2 linked regions of the Rubinisphaera margarita genome follow. The protein of the gene in region 2 interacts with the protein of the main gene of each other region in a pairwise test. Links are inferred from orthologs where the notes say so. Each region holds a gene or a part of one and is shown on either strand. Other genes may lie near its edges.

Region 1 (6,673 bases), on a different replicon or contig from region 2:
CCAATTGACCAGAAAGGACCGGGTGGCGGGCAACGCCGTATTGTGGCGACTGCCTTCCAAAGTGTAGCCAGGGTTACACTTTGAGGCAATGGTCGATGTTCAATCCGGCTCCCGATGAGTATAGTCACCGCAGAACACATCCACAGACGTGAGGAACAAGGGCGAAATGCGGATCATTGCGGGAAAGTTCCGGGGGCGTAATATCAAGGCCAATCCCGGGAAAACGACACGACCGATTCTGGACCGGGCCAAGCAGATGCTGTTCGACCGGCTCGAGCAGGACCTGCCGGGTGCCCGCGTGCTCGATGCCTTTTCCGGTACGGGCTCGCTCGGGCTGGAAGCACTCAGTCGCGGGGCGGCGACCTGTGTCTTCATTGAAAAGGATCACCAGGCCCATCGTCTGCTTCGCGAGAATGTGGCCCATCTGGGCGTCGAAGACCAGACTGTCTGCTGGCGGAACGACGGGGTCAATTCCTCGTACCGTCCCAAAGGGGTCCCGGACATGGTCCCTTTCGACATTGTGTTTTACGACCCGCCTTATCCGCTGGCGATCGAGCAGTTCAAAGCCGAGAACACGCCGCTGTACAAAGCGATGGAACGCCTGGCTGCCGATGATGTAACGGCTCCGGAGATCTCGCTGCTGATTCTCCGCCTGCCGATTCGACTCGATCCGGTTCTTCCTCCCGTCTGGATGCGGTCGGAACTGGAATTGAAAGTCGCCAGCATGAAGATCCTTTTCTTTGAAAAACACGGCGACTCAGACGCCGCTCCTGACGCCGGGGAATAGGCTGCCACGAAAGTTCCCCGAGTATGTATGAGCTGATTTTCTCAGGAGACGGGAATCTTCCGCTCCTGTTCTGTCTGATGGCTGCTGCCGGTCTAGTCGGGCTATCGGCTGGGGGAGCCCCGGGCGTCGGCAGTCTCGCCGCTCCCATGGTGGCCCTCGGTTTCGCTCGGCTCGACAAACCACAGGCGCTCGTTGTCCCGTTGTTGATCGTCGGTCAGATGCGGGCGCTGGTTCAGCCCCAGCGGAGTCACATTCAAACCCGACTCGCTCACCGTGCGCTTGTACCGACCACCATCGGAATGTTCGGCGGCATCGCCGTCTGGGGATATCTGATCCAACTCCCGAACACCCTCGGCGTTCAGAACACGCTCAAAGCCGCCTGCGGACTGATCGTCCTCGCAATCGCGACCGACATTCTGATGAGCAGAGTCCTCCGACTGTACCCGACGCCGCATCTGGGCCCGAAAGCGTCCATTTTGCTGGGACTGGTCGGAGGGGTGCTCTCCACCGTCGCCAACGTCGCCGGCCCGCTGTTCACGTGGTACTTCCAGTCTCGCGGCCTGCAGAAAGACGACCTGACCGCAACGGTCGCCTACTTCTTTCTCGTGCTCAACCTGTTCAAGATTCCGTTTTACATCTGGCTGGGTTTGTTCCACGATCCGAACATTCTGCAGAGCGGAGCCGACTGGCTGCTGTTCTTTGCCCTCTGGGGATTCGCCTGGATGATGTGGCTCCTCGGAGCCTTCTGGCGCCGCCACGCCTCCGAACGACTCTTCGCCGCCCCCATCGCCGCTGCGGGAATCCTCGTTGCCTTCGTCACGTTTTACCAGACCCTCTTCAACACTCCGTAAATGAGAAACGCGGACTCTATGTGAGGTGCTTTTTGACCCGGCTGATCGTTCGGGCAAATTCGGGCGATTCACGGAGGGACTCATCCCGGGTGGACCAGAGGAGATCGATCTGTTCGATGATTCGTCCCGGCTGTTTCGACATGACGAGGACGCGGTTACCGAGGAACGTCGCTTCGCCCAGATGGTGAGTCACGAGCACGGTGGCGAAGCCGAACTGCTGTTGCCAGCGGAGCAGTTCGTTGTTGAGCTGTTCCCGCAGCAGGTCATCGACGGCTGCAAACGGTTCATCCAGCAGAATGAGCTGAGGTTTCAGCACCAGTGCCCGGGCCACGGCGACGCGCATCTTCATGCCGCCGGAGAGCATGCGAGGGAACTTTCCGTAGTCGTCAGGGTGAAGGCCGGTCGTGGTCAGCAGTTGCCGGATTCGTTCCTGATCGACTGGCTGCCTGGCCAGCTCAAACGGAAGTTCCATGTTCTTCTGTACCGAACGCCAGGGAAGCAGGCGGGCATCCTGAAACACCATGCCGATCTGCCCGGTTCTCGCCAGTTCTGGCTCCCGCAGCGCACGGGTTCCGGCTGTCGGCTGCAGCAGTCCGGCAATGATTCGCAGGAGCGTCGACTTGCCACAGCCGGAGGGCCCGACGATGCCGATGGTCTCGCCGCTGTGAATTGTCAGCTGGATGTCATCGAGCGTCGGGGCAGCTGCTCCGGAGAACTGCAGGCCGATGTTCTGCAGGTCGAGCAATGGTCGGGCTTCAGCCGCGACGGACATCAGGCGGTCTCCTGACCCCAGCGGCGGGCCAGTTCGACGAGGACCTTCATCGCCGAGAGCATTTCAATCTCACTGGTCCACTCCAGAGGACTGTGCGGATTATGTTGTCCGGAGGAAAGATTCGGCGTCGGCAAACCGGCAGCCGTCATCAGCGAACCATCGGTCCCGCCACGGATGATATCCTGATGCGGTTCCAGGCCGGCCGCGGCGGTCGCTTCAATGGCGAACTGCAGCGCCCGGGGTTCTTTCTTCAACCCTTCCCGCATATTGCGGTATTGCTCGCGGATCTCGATCTGAATCTCTGCCAGCGGGAATTCCGCTTCGAGCGAAGCCGCGATGCTCCGCAGCAGGTCGGCCTGCACCTGGAGAGCATCGTCTTCAAAGTCGCGGAGGATCAACCGGGCGGAAGCCTCGGCGACACCCCCGGCAATATGATAAGGATGAATAAAGCCCTCGCGTCCGTCGGTCGTTTCCGGACTGAGCGTGCGCTGCGGCAGTCGATCGATGAACGCGGAGAGGATGCGGATCGCATTGACCATCGCATCTTTGCCAACCGACGGATGCGTGTTGATGCCCCGAACGGTGACATTGGCCTGATCGGCTGAGAAGGTCTCGGAATCAATACGTCCGCGTCCATCGCTGTCGAGGGTATAAGCACAGACGACGTCCATCCCTTCGATGTCGAGATTCTCGATACCCCGGCCGATTTCTTCATCGACCGTGAAGCAGACCCGAATCGGACCGTGCGGGATCTCAGGGTGTTCGATGAGATGCTCGACGGCGGCCATGATGACCGCGACGCCCGATTTGTCATCGGCTCCCAGCAGCGTGGTGCCATCGGTTGTGATGATCGTTTCTCCGACCAGCGACGAGAGCTCGGGATTCTCGGCAACCGTCAGCACGCGGCTCTTATCACCCGGCAGGACGATGTCTTTGCCGTCGTAGTTCTGATGCACGATCGGATTGACGTTCGTGCCGGAAAACTCGGGGGAGGTATCGACATGAGCCACCCAGGCGATCGCCGGAGCGTTGGCATCGACATTCCCCGGCAGTGTCGCCAGGACGACGCCGTGTTCACTCAGCGAGACGTTTTCGAGTCCGAGATCGCGACATTCCTGTTCGAGCAGACGGGAGAGATCGAGCTGTTTGGCCGTACTCGGTGCAGACTTTGAGGTCTCATCCGACTGCGTATCGATCTTCACATAGCGGAGAAAACGTTCGAGCAGAGTCGACATGGGCAGTCCTCACGGCGTGAAAACGAATCAGTGTGAATGGCGAATCAGGACCACAGAATCACGCGCTCTTTCAGCGACTCCGGCAGCTTCTTCAGCACGGCTCGTTTAAGATGCGACGTGTGATACCGCGTGCTGAAGTGAGCGAGAATGATCCGCTCGTTCTGAAAACGGTCGGCTCGCTCGAGGATATCGTCCAGATGCGTGTGACCGAATTTGTGGATCTTGGCTTTGCGATGTTCCGGGCGGAAGAACGTCATCTCGGTAATCAGAATCTTCGCCCGATAGATGTCGTCGCAACTGTCGAGTCCCGGAGGAGCGGTGTCGCCGAGGTAGGCGATCAGCGGGATCCTTACCTCGTGCGTGACTTCTTCCCCGCCGAGTCGCAGGTCACGAATCTGATCGCCGGGCAGTCCCTGAAACTCCGGCTTCAGTTTCCGCCGTCGGTCCCAGATGATGTAACCGACCGAAGGCACCGTATGTTTGGTTTCGACAACCGTGACGACATGCTCGCGGGAGAGTTCGAATTCATCGCCCGGATTCACGCCGACGAGATCGCAGACCATGCGGCCCCGATCGAGCCTCTGCCAGGCGCGGAGCAGACGTTCGGTGTCAGCTTTGACCGGCTCGGGCAGATAAATCGTCGGCGGCGACATCTTCATCATCCGCCGGCGGGCCACGAAGGCCGGGAGAGCGGCCATGTGATCGAGATGGGCGTGCGACAGGAAGTAAGTCGGCGTCCCCATGAAGGACCACGGGCTGCCGCCGAGATCGAAACCGATCTTCAGTTCGGGGATTCGCCAGTACGTCTGCACAGCCGCCCGCGAATAGCCTTCAACCGTGAGACCGCCGTGAGTGACCGCTCGGAGGGGAAGATTATTGACGACTGGTTCCAGTTCCGTCGTGTCGTCGTCTGCCGGTAGGTCATCCATTATCTGTGACGCTTGATGCGAATTCTTCATAAAACCCGGCTGTCAGCCCGGCATTTGCGGTTTGTGTGGTCGATCCGCTCACTCTATCGAACTACAGGGGAAACGGGCAACCATCAGCAGTTTCCCTCACCACGAAGAAGCAAACGCCGATCGGTGGTTTTACAGATCGGAGTTCGAGCATTTACGATGCACGGTTTCCGATTTCCTGCTGCGCTCTGAAGGAGACACCGGTTTGCCTCGAATGTTCACGTCCGGCCTGCTCGCTATTCTGCTGTCCATTGCTGTTGCTCCAGAAACGTCCGCGCAGGGCCCCGAACAGTGGTTTCACGTCCCCGGTCATGAAGCCGAGATGGAGTCACTGCAGGAACTGTTCGATCTGCATATCGATCGGGCGTTCACGCCGTGCACACTCTGGGATGCCTGGCTGCCGCATTCGACGCTCTGGACCGGTCCGCAGCCACGGCAGCGGTATCGCAATGTCTTTCTGAATCGCCGGATCGACAAAGCGGGCTACGTTTCAATGCAGCAGCATCGTGGGATGGCGCATAGCGAAGGCTGGCCATTCCCGGCCTGGCAACAGGCGGGCGGCATCGGCTGGCATTTCTCGACGACCGGAGACGTCTGGGCGGTGCGCCATTTTCGGACGCAGCCGCTTCGCAATCTCGACGGCTGGGAGATCACGGGAGCAGAAATCGTCGGCTTCGATGACAACCGCGGACTGAGGCTGAAGATCGTCTCCGATCAGGCCGAAATCGCCACGCCGCAGTTTCGAGCAAACGTGCGGCTCGCTCCGTTCATTCGCGTCGAATGGGCCCGTCACGGCTGGCCGGAGAAGGCAGCCGCGGGGTTGTCCTGGAAACTCAAAGACCAGCCGTGGCATCTCGATCGCTCGCTGCCGATTGTGCCCGTCGACAACGAAGCGAAGATGCACTTCCGGAATTTGCCGATTTATAAACGGCCCGGCTTTAAGGGGACGCTCAACCGATTGCGGCTCAGCTTCGTCCGGGCGAAAGGGGCGGAGATTGATCTGAAGTCGATCATCACGGCCATCGACACGCGGCATCCGATCACCGGTTCGTTGTTTCTGCAGGGAAGCACCGACTATTTCCGCTGGACGAAAGATGTCGAGTTCCTGCGTCAGAACATCGGCCGCATGCGCCGAGCATTGCAGTTCACGCTGACGGAGTTCGACGTCCGGGAACAGAAGCATGTCGTGGTGCCGTGGGTCGGTCACGAAGGGCGGACGGGGATTTCCCGCACTGAAGAAGGGAAGAAACTGCTGCATGGCGAGGGAGTCGGCAACAATTACTGGGACCTGCTTCCATTTGGCGGCCATGATGCTCTGGCGACGGTGTACCTCTACGATGCCCTGCGAAAGATGGCTGATCTCGAAACGGCCATCGCCAGTCATCCGCAGTGGAACGTGCCGGCTCCGCCGAACGGCCTGACTCATCCCGAGTTGACTCACCTGGCCAGCGAGATCAAAGCCGAGTTTCAGGATCGGTTCTGGCTCCCTGAAACAGGTCGATTCGCCGGCTGGCAGGACATCTCGGGCCGACAGTACGACTACGGCTTCACCTTCGTGAACATCGAAGCGATTGCCTTCGGTCTCGCCAGCGAGGAGCAGTCGCGAACAATTCTCGACTGGCTCGATGGCGAGCGGACGGTCGCCGGCGACACATCCACGGGAGCGGACATCTATCACTGGCGCTTCGCGCCGCGGGCCACCACGCTGCGGAATATCGATACCTATGCCTGGGTCTGGTCGAATCCCGAAGCGATTCCCTGGGGCGGGCAGGTGCAGGATGGCGGAGCCGTCCTCGGCTTCAGTTATTTCGACCTGATGGCCCGTCTGGAAACCAACGGCCCCGATGATGCGTGGCAACGGCTGCAGCAGATTCTGAGCTGGTTCGATGACGTTCAGGCCGAGGGCGGGTATCGGGAGTACTACGCGAAACCGGATCGTGGAACCTTACAGGGAGGCGGCACGGCTGGCGGACTGGGCCTCGATCACGAGTTCATGGAGAGCGTGCTCGTGCCCCAGATCATGCTCTACGGCTTCCTCGGCTTCGAGCCAACGGCAGAGAGCTTCGAAGTCC
Region 2 (7,700 bases):
ATCGGCGGCTCTCGCTGAGGGTTACACTTCGATCCTCAGCAAGTGTTATCAGCCGCCGTCACAATGATCAATGATCAGCCGGTCAACGAGAAGCCCCCGTGCGTCAGTCGACCATGCCGCGACGTTTCAGCTCGGCGACGACGGTACTCACGATGCGGGTCACTTCACTGCTGTCGACATCGTTACCGGAATCGTTCAGGGAGCATCCCCCGACAGGTTCATCGGTGTAGCCATGCGTGGAGAGCATGCACTGAAGTTCGCGGCTCAGGGTCTGCAGGTCGGTTCGCTGGTTGTCCGAAAGCGGCTGGCGGCCGGTGCCCATGCTGAAGCCACGAAGTTCGACGGCTGCGCGGAAGCCTTCCGGGAATTCGGCGGAGTAGATCATCACGTCGAACAGTTTGACCAGGTCGTACTGCAGCTGACGGGCTTCTTCGATGCGATGGGAGGTCGTCAGTTCATAGAGTCGTCGCATCAGTTCCGGAACCACGCCGGAGGTCGCGTTCGTTCCGCCGTCGCAGCCGCTCAGCAGCATCGGCATCAGAGCGGCATCCCAGCCGGTGAGGAAGCTGAAGTCGGGACGGTTCGGCCGGACGGCCTGAATCATGCGAATCATATGCGGCAGATCCCCGGAGGAATCTTTGATGGCCACGATCTTTTCGCATTCCTCGCTCAGCCGCTGCACGGTCGGGACGTCGATCGGGCTGGCGAACATCGGAATGTTGTAGAGGGTGACGTCGACCGGAGTGTTGTCGCCGATTTCCTTGAAGTAGGCGTACACCGAAGCCGGGCTGAGCTTGTAGTAGAACGGAGCGACAATGGCGACGGCCCGCACGCCGAGTTCGTGGTAGTACTCGCAGGCTTTAATGGTCTCGCGGACGTTGGCTTCGGCGGCTCCCGCCAGAATCGGCACCCGGCCGGCGGTTTGCTCGGCAATAATCTTGGCAATCCGACGACGTTCTTCCGGCGTGAAGCGGGTGAACTCGCCAGTCGAGCCGTTCGGGTAGAGGCCGTGGACGCCCTTTTCGATCAGCCAGTCGATGTAGCGACGCAGTTCGGCTTCGTTGATTTCGCCCTGGCTGGTCATCGGCACGAGGTTGGGCGTGAAGATTCCTTGAAGTCGCTTCGTCATCGGGGCATCTACCTTGGTCAACGCGAGGAGAGTCGTAATTCAGTTGGTATCTGGAGTGGCCCTGACCCTGTCAGAGCTTCAGGTACCGTTCCACTGGCACACAAGAGAGGTGATGTTCAGACCTCTGAGGTGCCGGAAACAGGACGTGGGCGTCGTGTTTATGCAGCAAGAATAGCTTGCGAATCGGCCGATGTTGAGCAGGAAGCCGGCGAGAGCTGCGCGTTCTGTGAGATTTTCTGCATCGGGAGGCCCGCTGAGACGGGTCGTGCGAGCTGAGAACGGCGAATTTCGCTCTTTCAACCCCAATGCCGGCCAAATCGATTGTTCGCCTGCTGGCCTCTGGGTTAAAGTCCGCGTATGATGCGGGATATCCGGTCGCTCCCGGTACGCGCAATTTGTAGGTTTCCTGCCATGTTCGCCGGAGGACTCTGTCCGAAGCTTTCTGGCAACATCTGTCGGCTACCGCCGAGAGAATACAGTTTCACCCTTCGCAGCAGCTGACGTCCCATGATTATCGTATTGAAGCCGAATTCGACTGACGAACAGATCCAGCACATCCTCGAAAAACTCGAGGAGATGGGCTTTTCCCACGATCTCAGCAAGGGCGAAAAGCGGACGCTTATCGGCGTGATCGGCGAAGAAGATCAGCTCCGCGAAGCTCCGCTGCGAGCCATTCCGGGCGTCGAGGATGTCATGCCAGTGCTCAAACCTTACAACCTGGCCAGCCGTGAGTTCCAGGAAGACGATTCGGTCATCGACCTTGGCTACGGTGTCAAAGTCGGCGGCGGCCATCTGATGATGATCGCGGGACCCTGTGCGATCGAAGGCAAGGAAATCCTCAGCGAGATCGCTCATGCGGTTAAGTCTGCTGGTGCCAACGTGTTGCGTGGCGGTGCCTTTAAACCGCGAACCAGCCCGTACAGCTTTCAGGGCATGGGGGAAGAAGGCCTCCGCATCCTGCAGGAAGTCGGACACGAACTGCAGATGCCGGTGGTGACGGAAGTCATGGATCCGCGGCAGGTCGAACTGGTCGACAAGTACACCGACATTTTCCAGATCGGTGCCCGCAACATGCAGAACTTCAACCTGCTGAAGGAAGTCGGCTCGACCAATAAGCCGGTTCTCCTGAAGCGAGGCATGAGCGCGACGGTGGTCGACCTGCTGATGTCGGCCGAATATGTGCTCGCTCACGGCAATAAAAAGGTGATTCTCTGCGAACGCGGCATCCGCAGTTTCGATTCGTCGACGCGGAACCTGCTCGATCTGGCCGCCGTGCCGAACGTGAAGGGGCTGACCCATCTGCCGATCATTGTCGATCCTTCGCACGCAACGGGCCGTCCGGACCTGATTCCGCCAATGTCGCTGGCCTCAATCGCTGCCGGAGCCGATGGCGTTCACATCGAAGTGCACTGCAATCCGGAAATCGCCAAGAGCGACGGACCGCAGGCTCTGCTGCCCCAGCAGTACGAAGACGTGATGAACAAAATGCGGGAAATGGCACAGTTGATGGGCAAAACCATCGGCGACCCTGTCGCTGCCGTTTAGGGTTCGACCGGAGCCCGCGTGCCGTCATAGCGTAGCGGCGGCTTCCTGCCGCCGACTCGATTTCGCTGAACATCACCGCTCCGTTGGTTCAGCGACGTACGGACATCTCGAATGCGAAGTCTCGAGCTCACAACGCGTTCTGTTTCGCAGGACGCACTCGGCGGCACGATGCCGCCGCTACGGATCCAGCAGACCAACCAGAAGATACGAACTGTCACAACAACTATCACGTAGGACCAGATACGAGGATTTCTCATGCGACGTCAGATGATTGCCGGCAACTGGAAAATGAACACGAACCTGGAGTCAGGAAAGGCCCTGGCTGAAGGGCTCGCCAAACATGTTTCCGGCAAAGATCTGAATGCAGATGTGCTGGTTTGCCCGCCGTTCCCTTATCTTCAGGCTGTGAAAGCCGCTGTCGGTAACTCGGGGATTTCTGTCGGAGCTCAGAACTGCTACTTCGAAGAACCGGGCGCTTTTACCGGCGAAGTGGCTGTCGACATGCTGCTCGACATCGGCTGCGACTGGGTCATTCTGGGGCATAGCGAACGTCGTCATGTGCTCGGCGAGACTGACGAAGTGATCAACAAGAAGACCAAAGCAGCTCTGGCCAAGGGGCTGGGCGTCGTTCTCTGTGTTGGTGAACTGCTGGAAGATCGTGAAGCTGGCAAAACGAACGCTGTTCTCGACGAACAGATGAAGGGCGGACTGGCCGATGTAGCCGCTGGCGATCTGAGCAAGATCGTGATCGCTTACGAACCGGTCTGGGCAATCGGCACCGGCAAAACCGCGACTCCCGAAATGGCGGACGAAGCTCACGCGCACATTCGCGGCTGGCTGACCTCGAACTACGATCAGTCGGCAGCCGACGCCATGCGGATTCTGTACGGCGGCAGCGTGAAGCCGAACAACGCCGCGGAACTGCTCGGTCAGCCGAATGTCGACGGGGCACTGGTCGGCGGAGCGAGCCTGACGGTCGACAACTTTGGTCCGATCATCGATGCCGGACTGGCTCAGTCGGGCAAGTAGTCACTGTCTCTCCCCACGTCCACTGGTCCCGTTCACCGTTGAAATGCCGCTTCTGACTCGACAGAGCCAGTTCAGATAACTATTGTGCGGCATTCACAGGCAACCACGAACATGGTTTCAAGGAGTTTGTCCGCGTGCTCGGATATCTGATGTTATTCCTGCTGTCGTTCCTCAGCTTCCTGCTGATTGTCATCATCCTGCTTCAGCGGGGTCGTGGCGGCGGGCTGGCCGGGGCACTGGGCGGCGCCGGTGGCCAGAGTGCTTTCGGAACGAAGGCCGGCGATGTTTTCACGAAGATTACGGTCATTCTGGCTATTATCTGGGTCATTTTCGCAGGTGTGAGCATTATCGTGCTCACCTCGACGCGTCCCCAGAGCTATCGAGGCGGAGCCGACGCCAATCCCGATCTGATTTCCGGTGACGAAGATCCGGCCGCATCGGATCGACCGGCTCTCGGCGGCGATGAGCCGCTCATGATTCCTGAGGGGACCACGACTCCGGCTGGCACATCGAGTGTCCCGAGTCTGACACCTCCTGCTGGAACATCGACCACGCCGGCACTGACGCCACCTGCCGCGACTTCCTCTTCAGCAGCTCCAGCGGTCCCAGCCGGAACATCGACGCCGGCGGGAACTTCTGACGCAAACTGATTGAACGGAAGCTTCTGATCTTCCCGGGCGGCGACCGCAGCCGCCCGTTTTCCGTGTTTCTGGAACCGAGACGAGGGACAGCGACGTGATCCTGAGCATGACCGGTATTGGACGGGCGCGGCATCAGGACGACCAGATTCAGGCCACCGTCGAAGTTCGAGCCGTCAACAACAAGTTCCTTAAGCTCAATCTGCGTCTTCCGGACGCACTCAACGGCTGCGAATCGAAGATCGACCGCGTCGTCCGCGAGTACCTCGGGCGGGGAACCATCTCGATTCACGGTCAGTTGACCTGGGTGAAGCAGGTCAGCCCGTATGTCATCGACGAAGCGACGCTGAGTCAATACATCGAGCAGTCCCGGCACGCGGCCAAGGTCTTTCATCTGCAGCCGCCGGATCGACTGGCGGAATTTCTCGCCATGCCCGGTGTCATTGCCGATCAATCCGCTTCACTGGACGATGAGGGCGATGCCGAATGGGCAGTCTTTTCTGTGGCACTCTCAACGGCTCTGGAGCAGCTGCAGGAGTTCCGCAGGACTGAAGGGCAGGCGATGTCCGATGCTCTCTCGGGCTACTGCAATGAGATCGAAGTCGATGTGAAGGCGGTCCAGGGACGCTCGCCGCTGGTTGTCGAATCGTACCGCAACCGCCTGAAAGACCGGGTCAATGAGTGGCTGTCCTCTCAGGGGGTTCAGATCGAAACCAACGACATCCTCCGGGAGATCTGCATCTTTTCCGACCGGTGCGACATCACCGAGGAGATTACCCGCCTTGGCAGCCACATCGGGCAGTTCCGGGAGTTTCTCAAGGAGAAGAATCCCGCTGGACGGAAGCTCGATTTTCTCTGCCAGGAGATGTTCCGCGAAACGAACACCATCGGCTCCAAGGCCAACGACATTGAGATTTCGCACCGGGTGGTCGACATGAAGGCCACGATTGAGAAAATCCGCGAGATCGTGCAGAACATTGAGTAGGCCGCCATTGAGGGCTGATTTTGCCCCGCACCGATCCCGCCGAACTGCCCGGCTGGCGAGAAACCGCGTCGACAGCCCTGTTTGATCGCTTTTTGGTCGGAACCACTGTAGAATTTGCGGTTTGCGGAGTTTTCAGAGTTTTTTGTGAGGAATGGCCGAGTGAACGAGCCGGGTGCGACCAGGATCGGATTTCTGATTGTCGTGATCTCCGGTCCCAGCGGGAGCGGAAAAACGACGATTGTCTCACGGCTGGAACGGGAATCACCGGTCCCCCTGATCAAGTCAATTTCGGCGACGACCCGTCCGAGACGCGAGAACGAAGTCGACGGTCAGGACTATTACTTTCTCGCCCCGGATGAGTTTGAGCGACGACGGAACAGCGGCGAATTTCTTGAGTACGCCGAAGTTCACAGGACGGGATACTGGTACGGAACTCTGAAGTCGGAAGTCGATCGTGCCCGGGGAGCGGGCGGCTGGGCGTTGCTCGAGATCGACGTTGAAGGCGCACTCAACGTCATGAACGAATACAGCGATGCCCTCACGATTTTCGTGACGACTCCTTCGGAAAAAGAATTCGAACAACGCCTGCGGGACCGGGGAACGGAAGACGAACAGGTCATCCAGCGACGCCTGGAAACGGCTCGCAGTGAATTGAAATTTGCCGATCGCTACCGGCACACAGTCATCAACGACCAGTTGGACCGAGCGGTGGGCGAGATTATTGATATTATTAGCCAGGAAGCTGGGGAGTGCTGCTAGCATGCTCGAAGAACTGAAAGAAGAAGAGATCGTCAACAAAGTGGGTGGACGCTTCAAGCTGTCGACCATGATTCAGAAGCGGATGGTCGCTTTGAATCGTGGCGCTCGACCGCTCGTTGAGATCCCGACCAAGAACCTGATGCGGATCGTGATCCAGGAAATCCTCGAAGACAAGATTTACCTCGATCGTACCGGCAACGTCGCCATCAAGGGCGATGTGACCCCGTCGATCGATGGTTACTTCGAAGGCGGCCCGGGCGGTGATGATCTGGGATGAGCCACGCCGCGCGACCTGAGATTCTACTCGGTATCACCGGCGGAATTGCCGCTTACAAGACCGCCGACCTGGCCAGTCGGCTTGTGAAGCGGAACTACGCGGTTACGGTCATTATGACCGCCGCCGCTCAGAAGTTCATCGGACGGGCCACGTTTGAGGCGCTCACCAATCGCCCCGTCTACACCGATCTGTTCTCGCCGCAGGAGCATTTCCTCGGCGAGCACATTGGCCTGCCCCGGCGGGCGGATTTGCTGGTCATCGCTCCGACCTCCGCCGATTTTCTGGCGAAGATGGCTCATGGCTTCGCGGATGATTTGCTCAGCACGACCGTGTTGGCGGCGACATGCCCCCTGCTGCTCGCTCCGTCCATGAACGTCGAAATGTGGGAGAAGCCCGCTGTTCAGCGAAATCTCCGGCAGGTGATCGACGATGGAGCCGAAATGATTGCTCCGGGAGAAGGATGGCTCAGCTGCCGCGTGACCGGCAAAGGGCGGATGGCGGAACCTTCGGAGATCGAAGCCGAGATCGTCAAGCGACTGGCACCGACGGCTTGAAGCCGACGAGCGTGCAATGACCGCTTGTGCGGCGGCAATGCCTGAACCGGACGGTATTGCACGTCCGCGCATAAAAACAGTCTCGACGCTCGGCCGATCGGTCACAAGGGACGGATCATGCCGAGCGTGAGACTACTCCCCCCTCACACTGCAGCCGCGGCCGGCTGTCAGTGCTCGCGCCACAATAAATTTCCAGAGCATCCACCAGTAAGACTGGCGTGGGGAGATACAAGAAGCGCACGTGACATCGCGTCGGTGGCAACGACTTCAGCTGCTTGCTGAAGTCGAGACGGACCGCGAGCCCGGATGAATGAATGGGTCAGCTCCACCGGAGTAGATCCGGGGGCAACAGAGAATGGCGAGAATTTCGCCCGTATTCAGCAGGGGCGAAACCTAGCGGGCGTCGACTCGCGTCCGCAGAGCTTCCTGTTCAGCACGATATTCGGCCAGAGCACGTTCCTGATTGGGGAGAAGTTCTTCAGGTCCAGCCGGGAAGTACTGCACATCGTCGCGAAGATAGAACGCGGACGGCAGCGTCTGACCGCCCATATTTGTCTGGCAGCCGGTCAGTGCGGCCGAGGCGATCACGCCCAGCATACCCGCACAGAAACTTCGGTTGACTCGTGCATTCCAATTCATCGTCGACTCGCTTGTGTGAAGCCAAATGTGCGAAACAGAGAGTCCACTTCCTGGAGGGAAGCAGTACACAGGGCTTGTGTCTTGTCGTTGAGAGATGTTGTAAGAACACCTTAATGATCGACCGGAAAAATCGATTTCTTTGGTA

The links. The genes of interacting proteins can lie anywhere in the genome.
Region 1: the proteins of tpiA (region 2) and pepT interact in binary tests that used the Escherichia coli proteins (3 or more experiments, as listed by UniProt). The link is inferred for Rubinisphaera margarita from one-to-one orthologs.

What each region holds. Positions count from the first base shown.
Region 1 is NZ_JAKFGB010000009.1:685,458-692,130, forward strand. What follows is about bases 1,528-4,333. They hold pepT (peptidase T), read right to left. Parts: upstream 3,646-4,333; coding sequence 2,410-3,645; downstream 1,528-2,409. Other genes in these bases: L1A08_RS06015 (TSUP family transporter), read left to right, coding at 1,528-1,638; L1A08_RS06020 (ABC transporter ATP-binding protein), read right to left, coding at 1,655-2,410; L1A08_RS06030 (MBL fold metallo-hydrolase), read right to left, coding at 3,690-4,333. Also shown: L1A08_RS06010 (RsmD family RNA methyltransferase), read left to right, coding at 167-787; more of L1A08_RS06015, read left to right, coding at 811-1,527; more of L1A08_RS06030, read right to left, coding at 4,334-4,574; L1A08_RS06035 (hypothetical protein), read left to right, coding at 4,807-6,673. UniProt on the Escherichia coli protein: Cleaves the N-terminal amino acid of tripeptides.
Region 2 is NZ_JAKFGB010000014.1:318,375-326,074, forward strand. Bases 2,060-4,816 are described here. They hold tpiA (triose-phosphate isomerase), read left to right. Parts: upstream 2,060-2,929; coding sequence 2,930-3,703; downstream 3,704-4,816. Other genes in these bases: aroF (3-deoxy-7-phosphoheptulonate synthase), read left to right, coding at 2,060-2,674; secG (preprotein translocase subunit SecG), read left to right, coding at 3,838-4,353; L1A08_RS14170 (YicC/YloC family endoribonuclease), read left to right, coding at 4,451-4,816. Also shown: L1A08_RS14145 (DNA-3-methyladenine glycosylase I), read right to left, coding at 1-2; L1A08_RS14150 (dihydrodipicolinate synthase family protein), read right to left, coding at 104-1,129; more of aroF, read left to right, coding at 1,637-2,059; more of L1A08_RS14170, read left to right, coding at 4,817-5,326; gmk (guanylate kinase), read left to right, coding at 5,486-6,085; L1A08_RS14180 (DNA-directed RNA polymerase subunit omega), read left to right, coding at 6,087-6,362; L1A08_RS14185 (flavoprotein), read left to right, coding at 6,359-6,916; L1A08_RS14190 (hypothetical protein), read right to left, coding at 7,310-7,555. UniProt on the Escherichia coli protein: Involved in the gluconeogenesis. Catalyzes stereospecifically the conversion of dihydroxyacetone phosphate (DHAP) to D-glyceraldehyde-3-phosphate (G3P).